Regions from separate parts of the Cohnella herbarum genome, predicted to be linked through region 2. Evidence: riboswitches for the same ligand, from Rfam matches in the RefSeq annotation. Region 2 holds a riboswitch; each other region holds the start of a gene.
The links. Region 2 has a riboswitch for cyclic di-AMP ahead of HH215_RS17225 (PAS domain S-box protein). Riboswitches for the same ligand answer to the same signal wherever they lie in the genome.

Region 1 (6,143 bases), 1.9 Mb from region 2:
AAGATGACTGTTCAGCTTCATTGCCGTTTTCAGCTCCCGGAACGTATCCATGGCGCCGACCGTGTCTACGACGACGGCGATGTCCGAACGATCGCCGATCCAATCCGCCAAAGCGTTCCGCTTCAGGTTATAGGAGCGAATCGCCGGCGGTAGCAAATCCAATCTCCCGTCGTGCCTGCCCAATACCGTAACGTCCGCTCCCCTATGTGCAAGAGTCTGCGCGGCCCATTGGCCGACCAGGCCGTCTCCGATGACGACCGCAACGTCTCCCGGCGTTACCGCAGGACGAATGCCGCAGTTGTAGCCGACCTGAGTCAGAACCATCCCGCTGTACGCGATCGGATCGGCTCCTTCGGGAAGCTTCCAGACCTGGCTCTCGTGCGTAACGGAAGGATTGATATGTCCGCCCGTATCGAACATCATGCCGCTTACTTTGCTGACCGAAGCGAATACCCGGTCTCCCGGCGCGAAGTCGGTCACCCTGTCGCCGACGCTTCTAACGATACCGACCTTTTGATATCCGGCCACTTGAGGAAACGGTAACGCATCTCCTGGCCGAGTCACCTGTTCACCGGAGATTCTTTCCCCATATAAGAACGAGGATTCCGTACCGTTGCTGATCCACGAATACTCGAGATCGATCACTACGTCCTCGGGACCCGGCTCCGGAACCTCGACTTGCATATAACGTACTTGTCTCACTCCTGTAAATACGACGGCTTTCGCTTTCATGTCAAACCTCCTCCGCAGCTGCAACGAAATCGGTCGGGGGTAGGCATACACTTTGATTGCCTCTTGCGTATTCAACAGCTGAACCGTCTCATGGTAGCGATATAGAGGGACATGGTGAGTCTGAAGGCATTCCGTATTCAAGCCTTTGTTGACCACGAGGTCGAGAAGGAGCTCCCGATCGCTTTCCTCGAAGCTCCGGTACTTGTAGGACTCGAGCTTAATCCCCTTTGACCAGAGATGGTCCCCGTAACGAACCTCGCCCTTCAGCACGCCAAAGATGACCAAGTGCGAATCGATTCGTTCCAGCAGATTTTGCACGGAAGCGGCCGCCCCGACGCAATCGTAACCAAGGTCGAAGCGCTCGTCTCCCAGATCGTCGGAATGCTTTGCGAGCCCGATACCCAAGCCATTCACGTAGGCAATTCGTTCGCGATTGATGTCCACTGCAACGACTCGCGAAGCGCCCATCAGGCTAGCTGCCTGCATAGCGAGCATTCCTGCCGGTCCGAGTCCGGATACGAGCATCGATTTGCCGGAGAGGTCTCCGAATTGCAACAGGCCGATCAACACGCATTTGAACAATTCAAAGGATACGGCTTGCTTCCATTCCACGGAGTCGGGAAGTTTAATGAGCTCATGCGTTCGATAATTCAAATATTCGGCATATGCGCCGTTGCCGAGCAGGTGTTCCAAAGACGCTACGCGATCGCCGACTTTCAGCGAGGTGACCTTCCCTCCAACCGCGACGACCGTACCTGCCATCTCATGACCCGGCCATCCCGGAAGAAGCGGATAGTCGGGCTGTTTGGATGCGTCGAACATATCTTTGCCGCCCATCATGTTCATGTCCCAACGCGGGCAAGTAGTTACGATTTCGATACGTACGGTGACTTGGTCTTCTTGCGGATCCGTCAACGGAGTTTCTATAATCTCGAATGTATTCTTGCCGATGATCTGCAGGGCTTTTATGAAAATTCGCCTTCTTTCATTTTCGAGTAGTGTGTTTCATTGGTTTAAGTGTACAATAGGGAAGGAGGTAAGTATTTGCACAGTATCGTCCTTATTAATATTTAATTTTTCTTGTTTTATAACGTTATTTTAAAATAAATCATGATATCGTTTGAACGTAATTGACATTATTATCGGGAGGTCGAAGATGGAAATCAGATACTGCGGAGCAGGGACGATATCGCAGTCGGCCGAAGCGCCGGGAGGAGGCATGCATCCATCGTGTTATGAAATTCTTTATATTACCGGAGGAAAGGTCAAGTTCAAGTGGCGAGGAAACGTCTGCGAGGCGGAAGCGCCGGCCGTGTTCATTCTACCCAACTCTACCCCGCATGAGCTGGAGAGCTTGGCAGCCGAAGCCAAATTCCGATTTCTGGAACTCGAGGATCCGGAAGAGTTCCCGTTCTCCAACGAGCAAGTGGATGATTGGAATTTCATGCAAGCCCGCAAGGATATCTATTCTAAAATCGTGCTCGCGTCTTCGGTCATTCAGTCGCTAGACTTCGTCTATCATCTCCAATCGACGGGTCTTGCCGAACAAGACTCGAATCTCGGAGAAGTATGCTTGCTTGAAATTCGGAAGACGTATAAGCTGATCGCCCATATTCTGGGGGCGTCAGGGGGCGGAAACGTCGCGGTCGATCGCAAGATCAAGCACAAATCCCGCGCCGCGGTCGACTTGCTGATCGATTATTTGGATTGGCGGTACAAAGAGAACGTTACGTTGGAGACGCTTGCGGAAATCGTCGCCCTGGATCCCTCTTATCTCGTGAGGCTGTTCAAGAAACATATGAACATGACGCCGTTCGAATATCTCAGGGATCTTCGCCTTAGAGCCGCGGCCAGTTATTTGTCCGGAAGCGATATGCCGATCAGCTCCATCGTTCAGGAGACGGGATTTAACAGCGTTCATCATTTTACGAGGCTGTTCAAGAGTCATTACGGTCAAAGTCCCGCCGAATGGCGCAAGCAGTTGAAATCGCAGGAGCTTATGGCGTGAGGGAGGGGATGCCGATGAGAAGAACATGGATGATTTGGATATAGGTATAAAACAAAGAGGCTGTCTCAACGGTCAATGAAGACCTGCCGAGTCAGCCTCTTACTATAATGCGAATGTTACTGCGCTGCAGCTACCTCTGCGACTTGCTCGGTAGCCACTTTCTCGTACGTTCCATCGCTCATGACGCGACGGGCGCCGAGATAACGCTTGGCGTAGTAAGATTCATCCAAGGATGTAATCGTAACGCCTTTGGATGCCGCATGGGCAAATTTGTTGTTGCCAACGTAAATCCCGACATGAGAGACGCCGCTGCCGCTCGTATTGAAGAATACGAGATCGCCTGCGCGAAGTTCATCGTCGGCAATTTTGGTTGCCTTTTCCCAGCTGAACATATCCCGCGAAGAACGGGGCAAATCGATGCCGAGTTCGTTGAAGACGTACCCCGTAAAGCCGGAGCAGTCGAATCCGCTCGTTGTCGTTCCGCCGTACTTGTAGTCAGTTCCGATGAGCGGTGCAACCGATTTGTCTAGCTTGGAGTCTGCGAATGCGCTGCCTACCTGGAAAGCTAGGAGTACTGCTAAGGAAAACATGAACATAGACACTTTGCGCAAAACCGGTGACTCCTTCCAATGCCTACGAGGTTAGCTGGAGGGTTCGGTAGAAGGTTCCCCTATGGCTCGTATGAAGCAAAGCCAATTCACCCGTGTTGATGGTTCCCCCGTTCCCCGTTGTGCGGGAACTCGGCAATTTTTGATTACTTAGACTTATATATTCGGGTTTCGTGACGAATTTCCTGCATCTGCTAAATGAGAATTCCTTAATCTGGAGTGAAAAACTCGGGATTGATCTCCTCCTTTAGTCTCAATTTATCCCGCCGATAATAACGCCAAACCCCGGCCGCGGCCTCGAAAGGCGCAACCGGGGAATGTCCCGTGTCATCTATTGTCGAAGGGGACAAGAGGGGCTTACGACTTCGTATTGCACCATACTTGATACTGCGAAGCGGAAGTCCACAGCTTAAGCAAGGCGCGAACGAAGTGGAAAGCTTGGTGCAGCGCTACGGCGAGAAAGCCTGACCAGAGGAAGGATACGGCCCATGCCGTCGCGGACACTGCCAATCCGATGCCGAGCAAGATGAAGGTAATTCCCAGAAGAGGGAACGCCCGGCGAAGCGCCAAACTCAGGCCCTTAAAGATTCCTTCCCGCGAAACCGCCCCGAACTGCATGAATTGAAACAGCAGATGAACAATAAATCCGAACGCCAGCCACGCGGCGGCATAGGGTAGCATTTCCTGAAGCCAAGCGGATAAGGAGGGCTCCGAGAGAAACCGATCTTCGGCTAACGGCAGCAGCCATGCGGCGGGTAGCAGAATGAGCCCGTTCTCTATCCAGTAGAGCAGCGTTACCGGCTTCCAAGTCCTTCGCATTCCGGACAATACGCGGGTTCCTTCTCCTTCCAGGGCGTGGTGGAAGGAGTAATAAACGCCGGCGTTGAGCAGGGGCGTGAGAACCATCCGCATGAGCAGCAGCCCGCCTAACATCCAGAGAACCTCGTTCACGAGATCGGTCTTGAGCAGGCGGAATTGAGCTTCGATGAGGAACAGATGGGTCGCGTCGGAGTTTGGATGATCCGCGGGGTAACGGGCTAACACCGGCGTTACGACCGAATCGACGAACCGGTAAAGGAAAAATCCCCACAACAAGCGATAGAGAAATAGGAGAACCAATACATACTTATGCCGAACGGTCATGTCCCATCCCATTTTTAATAATCGACGCATCCCTTAGTCACCTCACCACACCATTGTTCCGAACAGTCCTTCGATGATTTGAGTTATGCCGGTCGCTATTCGCGAGCGTTCCTGTTGGGGGACTTCGGCCTTGAGATAGTTGTTATATCTGCGGTTATCGAGAACGACGTTCATGCTAGGATCGATGGCCGCGTAAGTTAACGGCGTAGCGGAAAAGAGCTGTAACTGGACGTGGGTCTGCACGCCGTCCCATTTTTTGCGAATGGATTGCCCGTCTTGGAACTTGAGCCAGATCGAGACCGGCTGCGGGCTGCCGCCGTATCGCTTCAGAAGCACGAGGCTTTCGTAACCTTCGCTAGTCTTGCGCGTGTTGATGTTATCGATCGCGTAATCGGTCATCTCTCCATGCTGGACGTAGGCTTGGAAGAAGTCGGTCCACTTCGTCTTCGTTACGGATTCCACGACCTTCTGGAAGTCCGAGGAAGAAGGGTGCTTGAATTTGTAATTCTGAAAATAAGTCCGCAAAATCTTGCTCATCGTTTTGTCGCCGACTTGACGCTCCAAGGAAGAAAGTACGAGCTTGCCGCGCAAGTAGACGTTCTCGGCGTACCTATCCGAGGAACTATAGCGCCAAGAGGACTGATGAAGCGGCTCCGGATGGGTCATATAGCTGGCTTCGATCGGCAGATTGGGAACGACGCCATAGATGCTGGCCATCAATTTATCTTCGGTATACGAAGTAAAGCCTTCGTCGAGCCAAGCTTCTTCGAATTCATTGGAGGCAACCAGCCCGTACCAGTACTGATGGGCGATCTCGTGGACTAGCGTGCGCTCCAGATCGTATCCGGGATTGTCGTCCCGCGCGGCCGCGGCGGTAACGAGCGTCGGATACTCCATGCCTCCGGCTCCATTGCCGTCCTTCGGAGGAACGACGATGGATAACGTGGAGTATGGATATTCTCCATACCATTGTCCAAGCTTGGCTAGGGCGGATTTCGCCGCATGCATGTAACGATCCTTCAAGTCCTTGTGGAGCGGGTCAAGGAATAGCTTGATCCGCACGCCGGGAACCCCGGGGGAAGAGAAGGAGTCTTCCACGTACTCGAATACGGGAGAGGCGGACCAAGCGAAGTCATGGACGTCGTCGGCGTAAAATTGGAAGCTTTTGCGTCCGCCGGATAGGACGGGCGCCTTCGTTTGGAAACCCGTCGCCGCAATCTTATAGGTTTCGGGAACATCGATGCGGACGCTGTAGATACCGAAGTCCGAGTAGAATTCCGAATTGCCGTGGTATTGATGCAAATTCCAGCCTTCGGTCGTTCGCCCCCGCATGCCGACCGTCTCGTACACGGCGACTTTCGGGAACCATTGTCCCGCCATGACGAAATCGCCGGCTTTGCCCATTCTCGCGAATACATCCGGAAGCTTAACGGTGAAGTTCATTCGCAACGTGATGCTGGATCCGGGATTAAGCGGCTCCGGCAGTCGGAAGGAAACCAACGTCCGGTCGCTCTTGTTGCCATCGTCCGGCTGAACGTAATGGAGGCGGGGGAGAAGCGTTTCTCCTTGCTCCGTCGTCAAAGCAGTAAGCGCCATGCTTCCATAGCTTCCTTCTTTCATTTTGTCGCCGCGCAGTTGCCCCTTGGATTCTT
Region 2 (6,143 bases):
TCCGATGAACGGCAACCGGGCTATAATCAGGCGATCGCGCAGGAGATTTCCAGCGACGGCGGACTGACTTGGGGCAATTACAGCATCATTATCGGCGACAATACGAATTGGGATTGGCGGCCGGGAATGCCCAGAGTCGTCCGTTCCAAGAACGGAACGTACTTCATGTTCTTCGAAATGCTGGGAGCGACTCCGAACTTCGCGGTCCGATTCAAAACTTCGACGGACGGCATCAACTGGGGCAGCCCTACGAATCTCGGGAACGTAGTCGGCACGGGAATCTACCGCGCGTCCCAGACTCCGGAAGTCGCTTTCGTCGACGACGGGAGCGCGAACGGCAGGTTCTACGTTCGCGGAATGACGGACGTCGTCTCTTCCGCCAATAAGATGTTCACTAGCGGCAATAACGGAGCTACGTGGACGCAAGTCGACGCGCCGCTGACGGTCAAGGGGAGCAATCAGAACACGCCTGCGGCCTGGAGCGGAACGCTTCTGCCTCTAGACCATTCGCTTCTGCTTGAACTCAACAGCGTCAAGGTAGGAAACCGGAACGAGATCAGGGCGAACGTCGCTCAGATGAATTTGGACTCCGCTCTCGCATCGGGCGCAACGTATAAGCTCATTAACCAAAACAACGGTCTCTTGCTGGATAACGCGGGCGGCGGCTCGCCTCCCGGAACGAAGGTCATTCAATGGGGAGATCTTAGCGCCGATACCCAATGGTGGCGGACGGATTATCGGAGCAACGGCTTCTTCAGGGTAATGAACGTGAACAATAATCTCGTCTTGGACGATCCTAACGGAGTTACGACACCGGGGACGAACGTCGTCTTGTGGACGGATAACTTCCTGGATACGCAACGATGGAAGTTCGCCTACAGAGGCAACGGTTATTACACGAGCATGAACGAACATAGCGGCTTGATGTTGGACAATGCCGGCGGGGGCGCGCTGCCCGGAACGAAAGTCATACAGTGGACGGCGAACGGTCTCGATACGCAGAATTGGAAGACGACGCGCGTCGACGTCGAAATTCCGGTGAATCAATTCGAAAGCTACAACATTCAAGGCAGCTTTATTCGCTTTAACGGCGGGCGGGGCAAACTCGACGGAGCCCAGTACGCCGCCGATTCCCAATGGAGAATCGTTCCCGGGCTGGCTAACGCGTCCGCGGTATCGATCGAATCGGTAACCGTCCCCGGCTATTATTTGAGACACCGGGACGGGAAAGTATGGCTGGAAGCGAACGACAATTCGACGTTGTTCAAGAACGACGCGACTTGGCACATTCGTTCCGGTTTCTCGAACGGTTGGGCGACATCCTTCGAGTCCTACAACATTTCCGGAGCCTTCATGAGGCACAGAGCCGGCTTGTTGGAAATTTCGTCGATCTCGAATGCTTTGGATCAGGCGGATGCGACGTTTTTCGTGAAATAAGGAGAAGAACGCTAGGTTATGAGAAACGGGAAGAGCCGGCTTGCGCCGCTCCTCCCGTTTTTTTTGTTTGCTACGCGCAGAGCAGAGTAGGCAAGTATAAGTCGCAAGAAGGAGAGGAACGGAATACGGTTAGGGGTGAAGGGAGTCGATGGGATGAGTTCATTGTATCCGATCTACGTCAATTACCCGATCGTTCCGAAACCGAGATTCGGAGGCGAGCTTCCGCGGCATACCCCCCTCTATGACGCCATCAACGGCAATCGATCCAGCTATGCGGAGCAGTTGCGTTCATTCGTTAAGCTGCGCGGACAGTTCGCGAGCATCGGCTTAGATCAGGACGTATTGAATCCGCAGCAGCCTTCCTGGCGCAACGAATGGTTTAGCGGCCTGGATGCGATCTCGTTATACGGTTTGTTGGCGACAACCGATCCGGCGCGATATTACGAGATCGGTTCGGGGTATTCGACCAAGTTCGCGAAGCGGGCGGCCGTCGATCACGGGTTGCGAACTTCCATCGTCTCCATCGACCCGTTCCCGCGGGACGAAATCGATGAATTGTGCGACGACGTGATCAGGAAGCCGTTGGAGAATACGGATATAAGCCTGTTCGAGGAACTAGAGGCGGGAGATATTTTGTTCGTGGACAGCAGCCATTACGTCTTTCAGAACTCCGACGCGAACATCGTGTTTTTGGAAATCATGCCTCGCCTGAAGCCGGGCGTACGGATTCATTTTCATGATATTTTCTTGCCGGACGACTATCCCGCATCTTGGTCCCACCGCTTCTACAACGAACAATACATGCTGGCTGCTTACTTGCTGGCTCAGGGCGCAAACCCGGCATTCCGCGTAACTTTTCCTAGTCATTTCATCTCCCAAGACGCGGAATTGCTGAGTATCTTGCAACCGATTGAAGAGGAGTTGCGTCCCGGAGGGATATCGATGAGCGGAGGTTCGTTCTGGCTAAGCAAAAATTGATCGCCGAGTCATTCGTTCGATAGCTCTCGGTAAATTTGGCGCAAGCGGAAGGAAACGGAAGAGAATGACGGGCAATTCGAAGATGGACACGTAAGTATGCGACCCGAATGCCGAATTTGTCGTAAATCGACGATTAAAGTCGTTCTAGGACGTTTTACAACCCTATAGGGAACAGGTACCATTAGACTCATCATGGTTCGTTCAAACGAACAACGCTTAATCCTTGCGGAAACGACAAGGAGCGGGGGATCCAACGGAACGCAAGCACATCCGAGTATCCGGGTGTCCGAACGTTCAAGGGGTGAATCATCAGGTTCCGTTATAGGAATCTGAAGTAGGGCGACTCTCTTGCCCGAATCCGGCAGCTAACCTCGTAAGCGCAATAGAGAGGTAACGAGTATCGTGTAGAGATGCGGTCGTTTAGCCGTTTCTTAGCTGTATTGCAGAAGCCACGAGAAGAATCCTCTTCGCGCAGGCTTCTTTTTTGTTGTCCTTTTTTAACCTCGAGAAAATTAGGGAAAGGAGATATTCCCATGAATAACTTGGAGATTCGAAGATTGACTTATATTTATATCGTTGCGGCGCTTACGTGCCAAATGAGCGTGGATTATCTCGTCATGGATTGGTCCGCCGGGGATTGGCGCGAGATAGGGACAAGACTGTCGGCAAGCGTAGTGACGGTCTTATCCGTATCGTTTACCTTTACCTCTTTTGCCATGTTGAAGATGGACAAACTCCGTCAATCGGAGGCGGCAGAGCGGGAGAAGCAAACGGAGGAGATCCGCACGACCGTAGATTTGATCAAGGACGGTTATTATGAAACGGACGAGGAAGGCAGGATTGTCTTCTTTAATGCGGCACTGTGCGAAATTCTGGGGGTAGCCCGGATAGATTTGCTTGGCAAGCCTTATACGAAGTTCATTCCTATAAATGGCTCGGAGTGGGAAGTGATCATGCCGGATGGAACGAAGAAGATCGTAGAGAATTCCATCGCGCGGATAAGGGCGATGGAAGACGAAGGTCCGGAAGGTTTCCGCGGGATCATCAGAAATAAACGGTTGCCTCTATAGTAGACGGGGTTGTCGAAATAAGGAAAATCGGCTCTTTTTCCCGAGGGGCTCGTATGGTTTAATGGAAGAGTACATATTTGATCGATCTTGCGAAGGGAGACTGAGCATGACGCAACGATTACGAATCGCGATGCAGCTTACGCTCGCGTCCGCGCTCGTTGGTTTAACCGCATGCGGCAACGGTTCGAAAGAGACGTCGAACCTGCCGGTCGAGACGGCGGCGCCGACGGCCAGCGCATCCGAGTCGGCTAGCGAAACCGCAACGGCGCCTACTGCGGCCTTCTTGGCTCCGTTAACGGGGTTGCCCGCGGAGAGCGAAGTATCGAACAGGCCGTTCGCGGTCATGATCAATAACCTTAAGCCCGCCCGGCCGCAATCGGGACTCACGCAGGCGGATATCGTATGGGAGCTGCTTGCGGAAGGAGGAATAACGCGTTTCGCAGCCGTGTTCCAAAGCAAGGAATTCACCGATCCGATCGGACCGATCCGAAGCATTCGTCCTTATTTCATCCAAGTAGGCGAATTTTATAGCGGGGTGCTCGTACACGCCGGAGCTAGCAACGATGCGTTCGCGATCCTTCAGCGACAGCATAAGGAAGACTTAGACGAAATCACGAACGCCGGCGCTTACTTCTATCGGGACAAGTCCCGCAAGGCTCCTCATAACGTTTATTCGACGTTGGAGCAGCTCCGGGCAGGCGCCGAGAAACGCAAATACAGCAATACGGCGACGATGCCGCTCCTGAGTTTTAACTCTGCGCCAACGCAGCTCGCGACGGCTGCGGCAGCGACTCAGATCGACATCAAGTTTATGTTGTCGGACTACAAAGTTTCTTATGCTTACGATAGCGTGAAAGCGGTCTATTCCCGTTCTATTAACGGCGAGCCCCACATCGACAAAAACAACGATCAGCAGTTGACCGCAACGAACCTGGTTGTACTCTCGGCCAAACACGATATCAAGGACGATGTCGGCCGGCTGGTCGTCGATCTGAACAGCGGCGGCAAAGCGATCTTGTTCCAGAACGGCAAGGCGATCCCGTGCGAGTGGGAGCGTAAGGAGGGAGACGTCATCCGTCTCGTGAAGGACGGACAAGAGCTGCCGTTCCTGCCGGGCGTAACCTACTATCATGTCGTACCGAATTCAACCGCGTTGGATCAGCACGTGACTTATCAATAAGCCGGCGATTCCACATCGGCAGACGAAGGGATTGTTCCGCGACCATGCGAATGGGATAGCGGAAATCCCTTTTTCCGTTTACGTACTTAATATCGATTAGAAACATTCACCGTTTTTCGACGGAAATATTCGCAAAAAACGGCAAAATTAGATGTATCCGAACGGAGTAGCAATGCCATTTATGGGTCAAACTTAAAAAAAGTGTCACAAGTGCCGTTTGGGGGACTATACAAAGCCTGTACGCCCTGTGATAAAATAAATAAGTTAACGCCATGTAATCGGGACGTTATCGGATTGTAAATTTATAAGCCATATACATGGGAAAGAAGGGCTATCCGTGTTTCGGAAGAAAAAAGATATCTTTTTTATGACGTTGGAGGAAATGGCGGACATCATCTATGAAACGGTTGACCGTTTCGCCACGGCCGTCAACGGGGATTTACCGGATGTAGCTTCGTTCGCCAAGGAAATGAAGGAATTCGAACACAAAGGCGATAAGTACACCCATGTTATTCTGACCGAACTGAACAAGACGTTCATCACGCCGATCGAACGGGAAGATATTATGGAATTGATTAAGAAGCTGGATGACGTTCTTGACGGGATCGAAGCTTGCGCATCACGGTTCGAGATGTATCAAATCACGAAGGCCGATCCGTTCATTCGCAAGTTCGGCGAATGCTTGCTGCGCAGCGCTCAAGAAATCAAATCGGCGATTTATTTGTTGACCCAGAAGAAACTGCTTGCCATGCAGCCGCATTGCGTAAAGATCAATGAGCTGGAGAACGAGGGAGACGATTTGATGCGCCAAGGCATTAAACACCTGTTCTTAAACGTGAAGGATCCGATCGAGCTCATTAAACATAAAGAAATTTACGAGCGATTGGAAGAAACGACCGACTCGTGCGAAGATGTTGCGAATACGCTGCAATCCATAATTATGCGCAATTCTTAATCGGCGCAAGCGGGGACTGAACAGAATACAATGGATTACACAATGTGGCTAGTTGTCGTTATCGTTACGCTTGCTCTAGGATTTGACTTCATTAACGGATTTCACGACACGGCGAATGCCATCGCGACATCCGTTTCGACGCGTGCCCTCACTCCTCGGCGGGCCATTATTCTGGCTTCATCGATGAATTTGATCGGAGCGCTCATGTTTACCGGGGTCGCCAAGACGATCGGGGGCAAGATTACGGATCCCTTCAAGCTGGAGCATGGCTTGACCGTCGTCATTGCGACGTTGATCGCGGCGATCGTGTGGAACTTGATCACCTGGTGGTTCGGAATTCCCTCGTCCTCTTCGCATGCGATTATCGGCGCGCTGGCCGGAGCCGCAATCGCGTCGGAAGGTTGGTCGGGAATCAACTATTCGGGGTTTTCCACGATCCTTAAATGGCTTATTCTATCTCCGATAATAGCGTTCGCGCTCGGATTCTGTCTTATGTTCATCCTTAAGTATATTTTCGCGAAAT
Region 3 (6,143 bases), 3.5 Mb from region 2:
TCTGCTAAGGGAGTAGACGTGTCATGCGTGCGAGGGTTCGAATCCCTCTCTCCCCGCCACCCATGTTCATTCAATAAGACGACTTGAAAGAGTCCACGGCTTAATGCCGGAGGGCTCTTTTTGATTTTAATCGCCAACCGCCAACCGCCAACCGCCAACCGCCAACCGCCAACCGCCAACCGCCAACCGCCAACCGCCAACCGCCAACCGCCAACCGCCAACCGCCAACCGCCAACCGCCAACCGCCAACCGCCAACCGCCAACCGCCAACCGCCAACCGCCAACCGCCAACCGCCAACCGCCAACCGCCAACCAACATCACCCTTTATCCGTCATCAATAACGGAATTCTCTTCCACTATGACACTCTCTTTCTAGCGCGATGTATTGTTTAACGGAACGAATTTCCGTTATTCTCTCAGGAGGTACAACAATATAATGCATTTTCGAATAATAACGGAAAAGCCTTCCGCTAACACATGAAAAAACGGACCCTACAATGCATATAACGGATCGGAATTCCGCTATCGATACACAAACACAACAACTTCGACTTCTAATGACAAAGGAGAAATATTGCGACAGTTTGAGAGGTGTTAAGACGACATCGCTGAGCTGGGAGCTGCGCACGGCGCGAAGCGGCGATAAATGTTCGACTAGGTTGTAAGAGAGAGTGGGGACACGGATTTGCGATTAAGGCGATACGAAGGTGTTATTTGATAGGTACATGAGAGTACGGAGGGAATAGGGTGATGCAGTAACGTTATTCCGGCAGAAGAGTGTAAAATTCGATGACTGGGCTAACAATAAGGTGATGCCAGGGTGTTATGCGCTGTGTGACGCGAGGATAAGGCAGCCATAAGATGATGGCTTAACGTTATTTCTGCAAGCCTTCGACACTGTTCATTTTCAATATCGCATCGAATTATGGGTGACCGAATCCACACCGATTGTGCCCAATATCTGAAGAATAACTCGTCTCAAAACTTGTCCGAAAAAAATGCCGAAAAAATGCTTGCACTCGCCATCCGATTCGGATATAATCATATTTGTCGTCTGAAACGGGTAACGCGAAATTACGAAATCGCAGACCGGAAATGGCCCCTTGGTCAAGCGGTTAAGACACCTCCCTTTCACGGAGGTAACAGGGGTTCGAATCCCCTAGGGGTCACCATGCGAGCCATTAGCTCAGTTGGTAGAGCACCTGACTTTTAATCAGGGTGTCGAAGGTTCGAGTCCTTCATGGCTCACCATTTATTTGCTCCGTAAGGCGTAAGCCGAATCGGGCGACAATTCAATAGTATGCGGTCGTGGCGGAATGGCAGACGCACCAGCTTGAGGGGCTGGCGGGAGCAATCTCGTGGAGGTTCGAGTCCTCTCGACCGCACCATACTTAATAAGTTCGAATCCCTGGTTGCCCGGGGATTTTTTTATTGTTCTTTTTCGGTATCGGAAAATAACGAGGGGTTCTTGCTTGGGCGGATATTAGATATTGCTACCAACTTCCTCTCCATACGTATTGTAGAGAAAAACGACGAGAGGTGGACGGGTGAGTGATGGCGAAAAGTAAAATAAAGACGACTATTCTAGCATTGCTTCTTCTGCTTCTCCTTGCGGCATGCGGCAATGCGGCCCCGACGGTGGAAGAAGCGCGAAGCGAATTGGAAACGGCGCTCGGCGAAATGAGAGATTGGGCAGGCCGGCAAGTGGACTCTTTGGACGGAGTGAACGAACGCGTCGCGGCATCAACCAAAGATATCGTTTCCTTATTCGGAGAATTGGACTATAAGCTGTCGTTCCGCGAAAATGGCATCGGGTTCACCAATTCGAACGGAGTCGAGGGAGTCGTCGGGATTCAAGGCAACCGGCTTGTGCTCGATGTAACGTACCCGGGCGGCAATGCAGAAGCCGTACACGCGGTTAACCGAGTCTTGACCGTGTTCTCCGGTAATAGCTGGGCAGAGGATCGGCTAACGGCGATTACGAACGGGAACGAGCCTCAAACGGTTCAACTGGATAACGGTTGGATCGAGACGGATGGGGAACTCGTCTATGTACACTTGGAAAACGCCATATTCTAAATAAGCGCACGCAACGATCTTTTCTCGGGATTGCACCGGGGAAGGATCGTTTTTTGCTTCAATAGGTTAGGTTTTTAGGAGTAGATGGAAAAGGAAGAATCGTCCTCATTGTCGAAAAGAAAGGTAGAAGTAAGAGTCAACCTAGAGGGGCGGCGCGGGGTTATGACGAAGAAACTGCATTACCTCGATCCTTCCGAGACGCTGGAGGACTTGCAGGAGTTTTATTTTCCGCCGTACATTACTTTAGCCCACATGTTCCACGCGCCGGAGGAGTGGTCGCTGAAACCGAGGGTCTTAAAGCAATATCAGCTTCAATACGTGGTGGAAGGTTATGCGGAGTACGTCATTGGCGGAATCCGGTATCATACGTCCAAGGGGGATTTGCTGTTCCAAGGCCCGGGAGAGGCGCATTACGTGAATACCGTTCCGGGGAAGCCGTATGTGTGCGTTTCGATTGTTTTTCATTTCGGGAGCGCGGAATTTCCGTTGCAGGATCTACTCGCGTTCGGCAGATCGGAAGCGGAGACTCCCCACGACATGGGGAATTATTCGGATCACTCGCTGGAAAATCGCCTATCGGAGCTCGTTCATTATTATCGTCAGCCGGGAACGTTGGCTAAGGTGAGATGTCAGCAGCTGCTCATGGGAATATTGCTCGCTTTATCCGAGGCGCGCCGCTCCAACGAGGCTGCTTCGGCGGTCAAAGAGTCTTCAGGAAGCGCCAAGCTCGTGCTCATCCGCAACTACATCGACAGTCGCCTGAGAAGCGGTTTCCGACATGAAGAATTAGAGCGACTGACCGGTTGGAGCCGTAATTACGTTATTACTCAGTTTAAGCAAGCCTTCGGCATGTCGCCGCTTCAATATTTGGTATGGATACGGCTGGAGAAGGCGAAGGGTCTGGCTCTCCAATCGGGGATGTCGTTTAGCGAGATCGCATCGGAAGTGGGGTATTCGGATATTCACGCGTTCGGGAAAATGTTCAAGCGGAAGACGGGGATGAACTTGAGCCAATTCGTCGCGACTTTGTATCGGGACACGCCTGACAGATAAGCGATCCGGTCCTCTATTCGTCCTCGCATTTACGGTGTAATTGGATCCGTAACGTATGAGAGGATTCTAATCTTTGGGAAGCAGGATTTACCGCATTTTTTTTGAATTTATATTACATAATGTAATTTAATATCTATTTATGCCGAATTCTCGATTGGAGAAACGGGAGAACCAAGTTGGGTGAATTAATCCTGCTGTCAAGGGATTATAGGGAACCTTCAACCGAACCCTTAAGCTAACCTCGTAGGCACCGAAGGAGAGTAGCAACATTGAAGAAGTTTGTCTTATCGTTGTTTAGCTTCGTCTTGGTTATTGCTTTTAGCGGGGGAAGCGTTTTCGCATCGCAGAACGATTTGAACAAAGCAATAGATGAAGTCGTAGGAACTCCTTACAAATGGGGGGGAACGACGACTAGCGGATTCGATTGCTCGGGATTTATTTTGTACATTTTTAATCAATATGAGACGAAGCTGCCTAGAACGTCTAGTTCCCAATCCAAAATCGGAGAGAAAGTCGAGAAAGACGATCTTCGTCTTGGGGACCTCGTATTTTTCAACACGAGCGGCAAAGGGGTTTCTCATGCGGGAATATATGTAGGCGACGGACAATTCGCCCACTCGTCGAGCAGCAAAGGCGTGCGGATTAGTAAGTTGTCGGATAAATACTACGCTAAGAGATATGTAACGGCTAGAAGAGTCGTCTCCGGCGAGAACTACGCGGATATGATCAATGAGGGTCACGAGAGCGAAGATGATTCTCAAGTGTTGGAAGAGTAGGCTGCGCGAGCGAAGTGATAAAACAATAATCACCCAACCACCCAATCCCCAGCAGAAGGGGATTGGGTGGTTTTTTTGGTTTTTAAATTATTGGCGACAACTCGAGAAAAAGATAGTTCTATCGCGATGTATTTCGTAACATCACCTAATTGGATTGAGAAAGGGAAATATTTACGCTGATATAGCAAGCTACCTTAAAAGGGGAAGGAGAAGAACGAGGAAGGAAAGCAAGCGAAAACCAAATTCGAGGAGGAAGGATTATGAGAAAAAAGCCTTTCGTTCAATTGCTTGCCTTAGCATTGCTATTCGTTGCAATCTTCCCGGCCGGCGGAGCAACGGTATCGGCGGATGAACCGCTGAACGTCTTCGTATTACCCATTCAAGGACAGACGGAGGTTTCCATTGAGAACGTACAGACCAAGTACCCTGATGTCGCATGGAGCACTTTGGATCGGCTCTATATTCCAGCCGGTAAATACAGGTATATCACGATCCGGAATTTGCCGCAGCGAAGCGCCAGTGATCCGTTAGTCATCACAAATTACGGAGGGCAGGTCCTCATTAACGAACAGGAGAGGCCGATGAATCAACGCCATGGTTATTCGCTGTGGCTTAGCGGTGGATCGAATTGGGTTCTGACCGGAGAATACGATCCGGTTCAACAGACGGGGCATCCGAGTTACGTTGGACATAAGAACGGAGGATACGGGGACTCGGAGGGCAGATATGGGATCGAAGTGACTCACACGAGGGATAGCGCCCTCAAGGTCGACAGCGCAACCGGCTTCGAGCTCTCGTATGTAGAGGTCGGGCATGCCGGATTTGCCGGACTCTTGATTAAGTCCGATAATCAGCCGCTTGCTAATATGGATGACGTTAAAATCCATGATCTGTACATTCACGATAACGAATCGGAAGGCGCGTATATCGGCAATACGAGCAAGGACTCGAACGCGCAGCACAAGTTTACGAATCTCCAATTCTATAATAACCGGATCGTCCGTTCCGGCACGGAAGGGCTGCAGCTTAGTCATTTAGGCGACGGGGCGGAAATCCATCACAACGTTATCCTGTTCAGCGCCCTCGACTGGAAGGATCCTTTCCAAATCTGGCAGGACGGAGCGTTCCAACTAACGGCCAGGGATGGCGATATCGACATCCATCATAATATCGTGATCGGAAGCGGCGGCGACCTGTTCAACGTGCATTTCCTTGCTAGGACGGCATCGCCCGGAAGCGAAATTCCCGCCCAAGGAGAAGTCTACGTTCACGATAACTACTTCTCTCATAGCAGAAGCTTTTTCTCCTATCTTAATAATCCAACTCCCCAGCAGAATACGACTTCCGGTTTACGGCTCGAGAATAACTTCATTAGCGGAATCCAGTTCCAGGCTAATGAAGTGAAGCTGACGGAGACGGATACGAATAAGTTGATCAACGCTCTCGCGCCGTCAAATCCGATCTCCATCAACGACAACGTGTACGAGGGAACCCGGACATTCATCGGCCCGTTGAACGCAGCTAACGGAGATCTGAACAACTATCACGCTTCAGGCAACGCGAACGCCGACGTCACCGACGTAGAATTCAGGGATCCGACCTTCTCTTCCGACTTCGATTACTCCTTGTTGGAGAGATGGACCTATAAATCTACCGCTTATAATGCCTTATATAATTTAACGCCGCCGAACGAGATCGCGATCACCTATAATGCCGGCGATTACGTCGTTCATGAGGGGAAAATGTATCAAAGTATCCAGACCCATGTCGCAACGGAAGCCAATGCGCCCGGTAACGCCTCGTATTGGACGGCGGTGCCTTGGATGACGGACGACTTGCGGCTGGCTTCGAGTTCGCCCCACCAGGGATTGGGCCTTCTTCCCGACGGCGGTGCTTCCGGAGACGTGATACCGCCTTCGGCCATCTCCGATCTGGCGGTAGCCTCCATCCAGAGCACGTCGCTTCGGCTGTCTTGGACGGTGCCCGGAGACGACGGCAACACGGGCGACGCGAAATATTACGATATACGCTACAGCGAATCTCCGATTACCGGAGAAGGCGACTGGGCAGCCGCTACCCGTTTGGGTTCCGAACCGATACCTACTGCCGCGGGCACCACCCAGACGATGCTGGTCAAGCAGTTGTCCCAGACGACAACGTATTATTTCGCCATGAAAGCCGCGGACGAGAGCGAGAATAAGTCGTCGCTATCGAACGCGGTCTCGGCGACGACG

Region 1: another riboswitch for cyclic di-AMP. It lies ahead of HH215_RS25335 (C40 family peptidase); the one in region 2 lies ahead of HH215_RS17225 (PAS domain S-box protein).
Region 3: another riboswitch for cyclic di-AMP. It lies ahead of HH215_RS31825 (C40 family peptidase); the one in region 2 lies ahead of HH215_RS17225 (PAS domain S-box protein).

Annotation. Positions count from the first base shown of each region.
Region 1 is NZ_CP051680.1:5,938,059-5,944,201, forward strand. It holds gene HH215_RS25325 (alcohol dehydrogenase catalytic domain-containing protein) at 1-1,647, opposite strand, end outside; gene HH215_RS25330 (helix-turn-helix domain-containing protein) at 1,889-2,740, shown strand; gene HH215_RS25335 (C40 family peptidase) at 2,857-3,351, opposite strand; cyclic di-AMP (ydaO/yuaA leader) riboswitch at 3,356-3,496, opposite strand; gene HH215_RS25340 (hypothetical protein) at 3,706-4,521, opposite strand; gene HH215_RS25345 (M1 family metallopeptidase) at 4,534-6,143, opposite strand, start outside.
Region 2 is NZ_CP051680.1:4,028,806-4,034,948, reverse strand. It holds gene HH215_RS17235 (AbfB domain-containing protein) at 1-1,437, shown strand, start outside; gene HH215_RS17230 (class I SAM-dependent methyltransferase) at 1,591-2,415, shown strand; cyclic di-AMP (ydaO/yuaA leader) riboswitch at 2,619-2,810, shown strand; gene HH215_RS17225 (PAS domain S-box protein) at 2,949-3,485, shown strand; gene HH215_RS17220 (DUF3048 domain-containing protein) at 3,592-4,665, shown strand; gene HH215_RS17215 (DUF47 domain-containing protein) at 5,003-5,620, shown strand; gene HH215_RS17210 (inorganic phosphate transporter) at 5,651-6,143, shown strand, end outside.
Region 3 is NZ_CP051680.1:7,568,955-7,575,097, forward strand. It holds tRNA gene HH215_RS31790 (tRNA-Ser) at 1-59, shown strand, start outside; gene HH215_RS31795 (hypothetical protein) at 127-312, opposite strand; tRNA gene HH215_RS31800 (tRNA-Glu) at 1,099-1,173, shown strand; tRNA gene HH215_RS31805 (tRNA-Lys) at 1,177-1,252, shown strand; tRNA gene HH215_RS31810 (tRNA-Leu) at 1,304-1,389, shown strand; gene HH215_RS31815 (hypothetical protein) at 1,553-2,080, shown strand; gene HH215_RS31820 (helix-turn-helix domain-containing protein) at 2,243-3,133, shown strand; cyclic di-AMP (ydaO/yuaA leader) riboswitch at 3,264-3,399, shown strand; gene HH215_RS31825 (C40 family peptidase) at 3,403-3,909, shown strand; gene HH215_RS31830 (discoidin domain-containing protein) at 4,170-6,143, shown strand, end outside.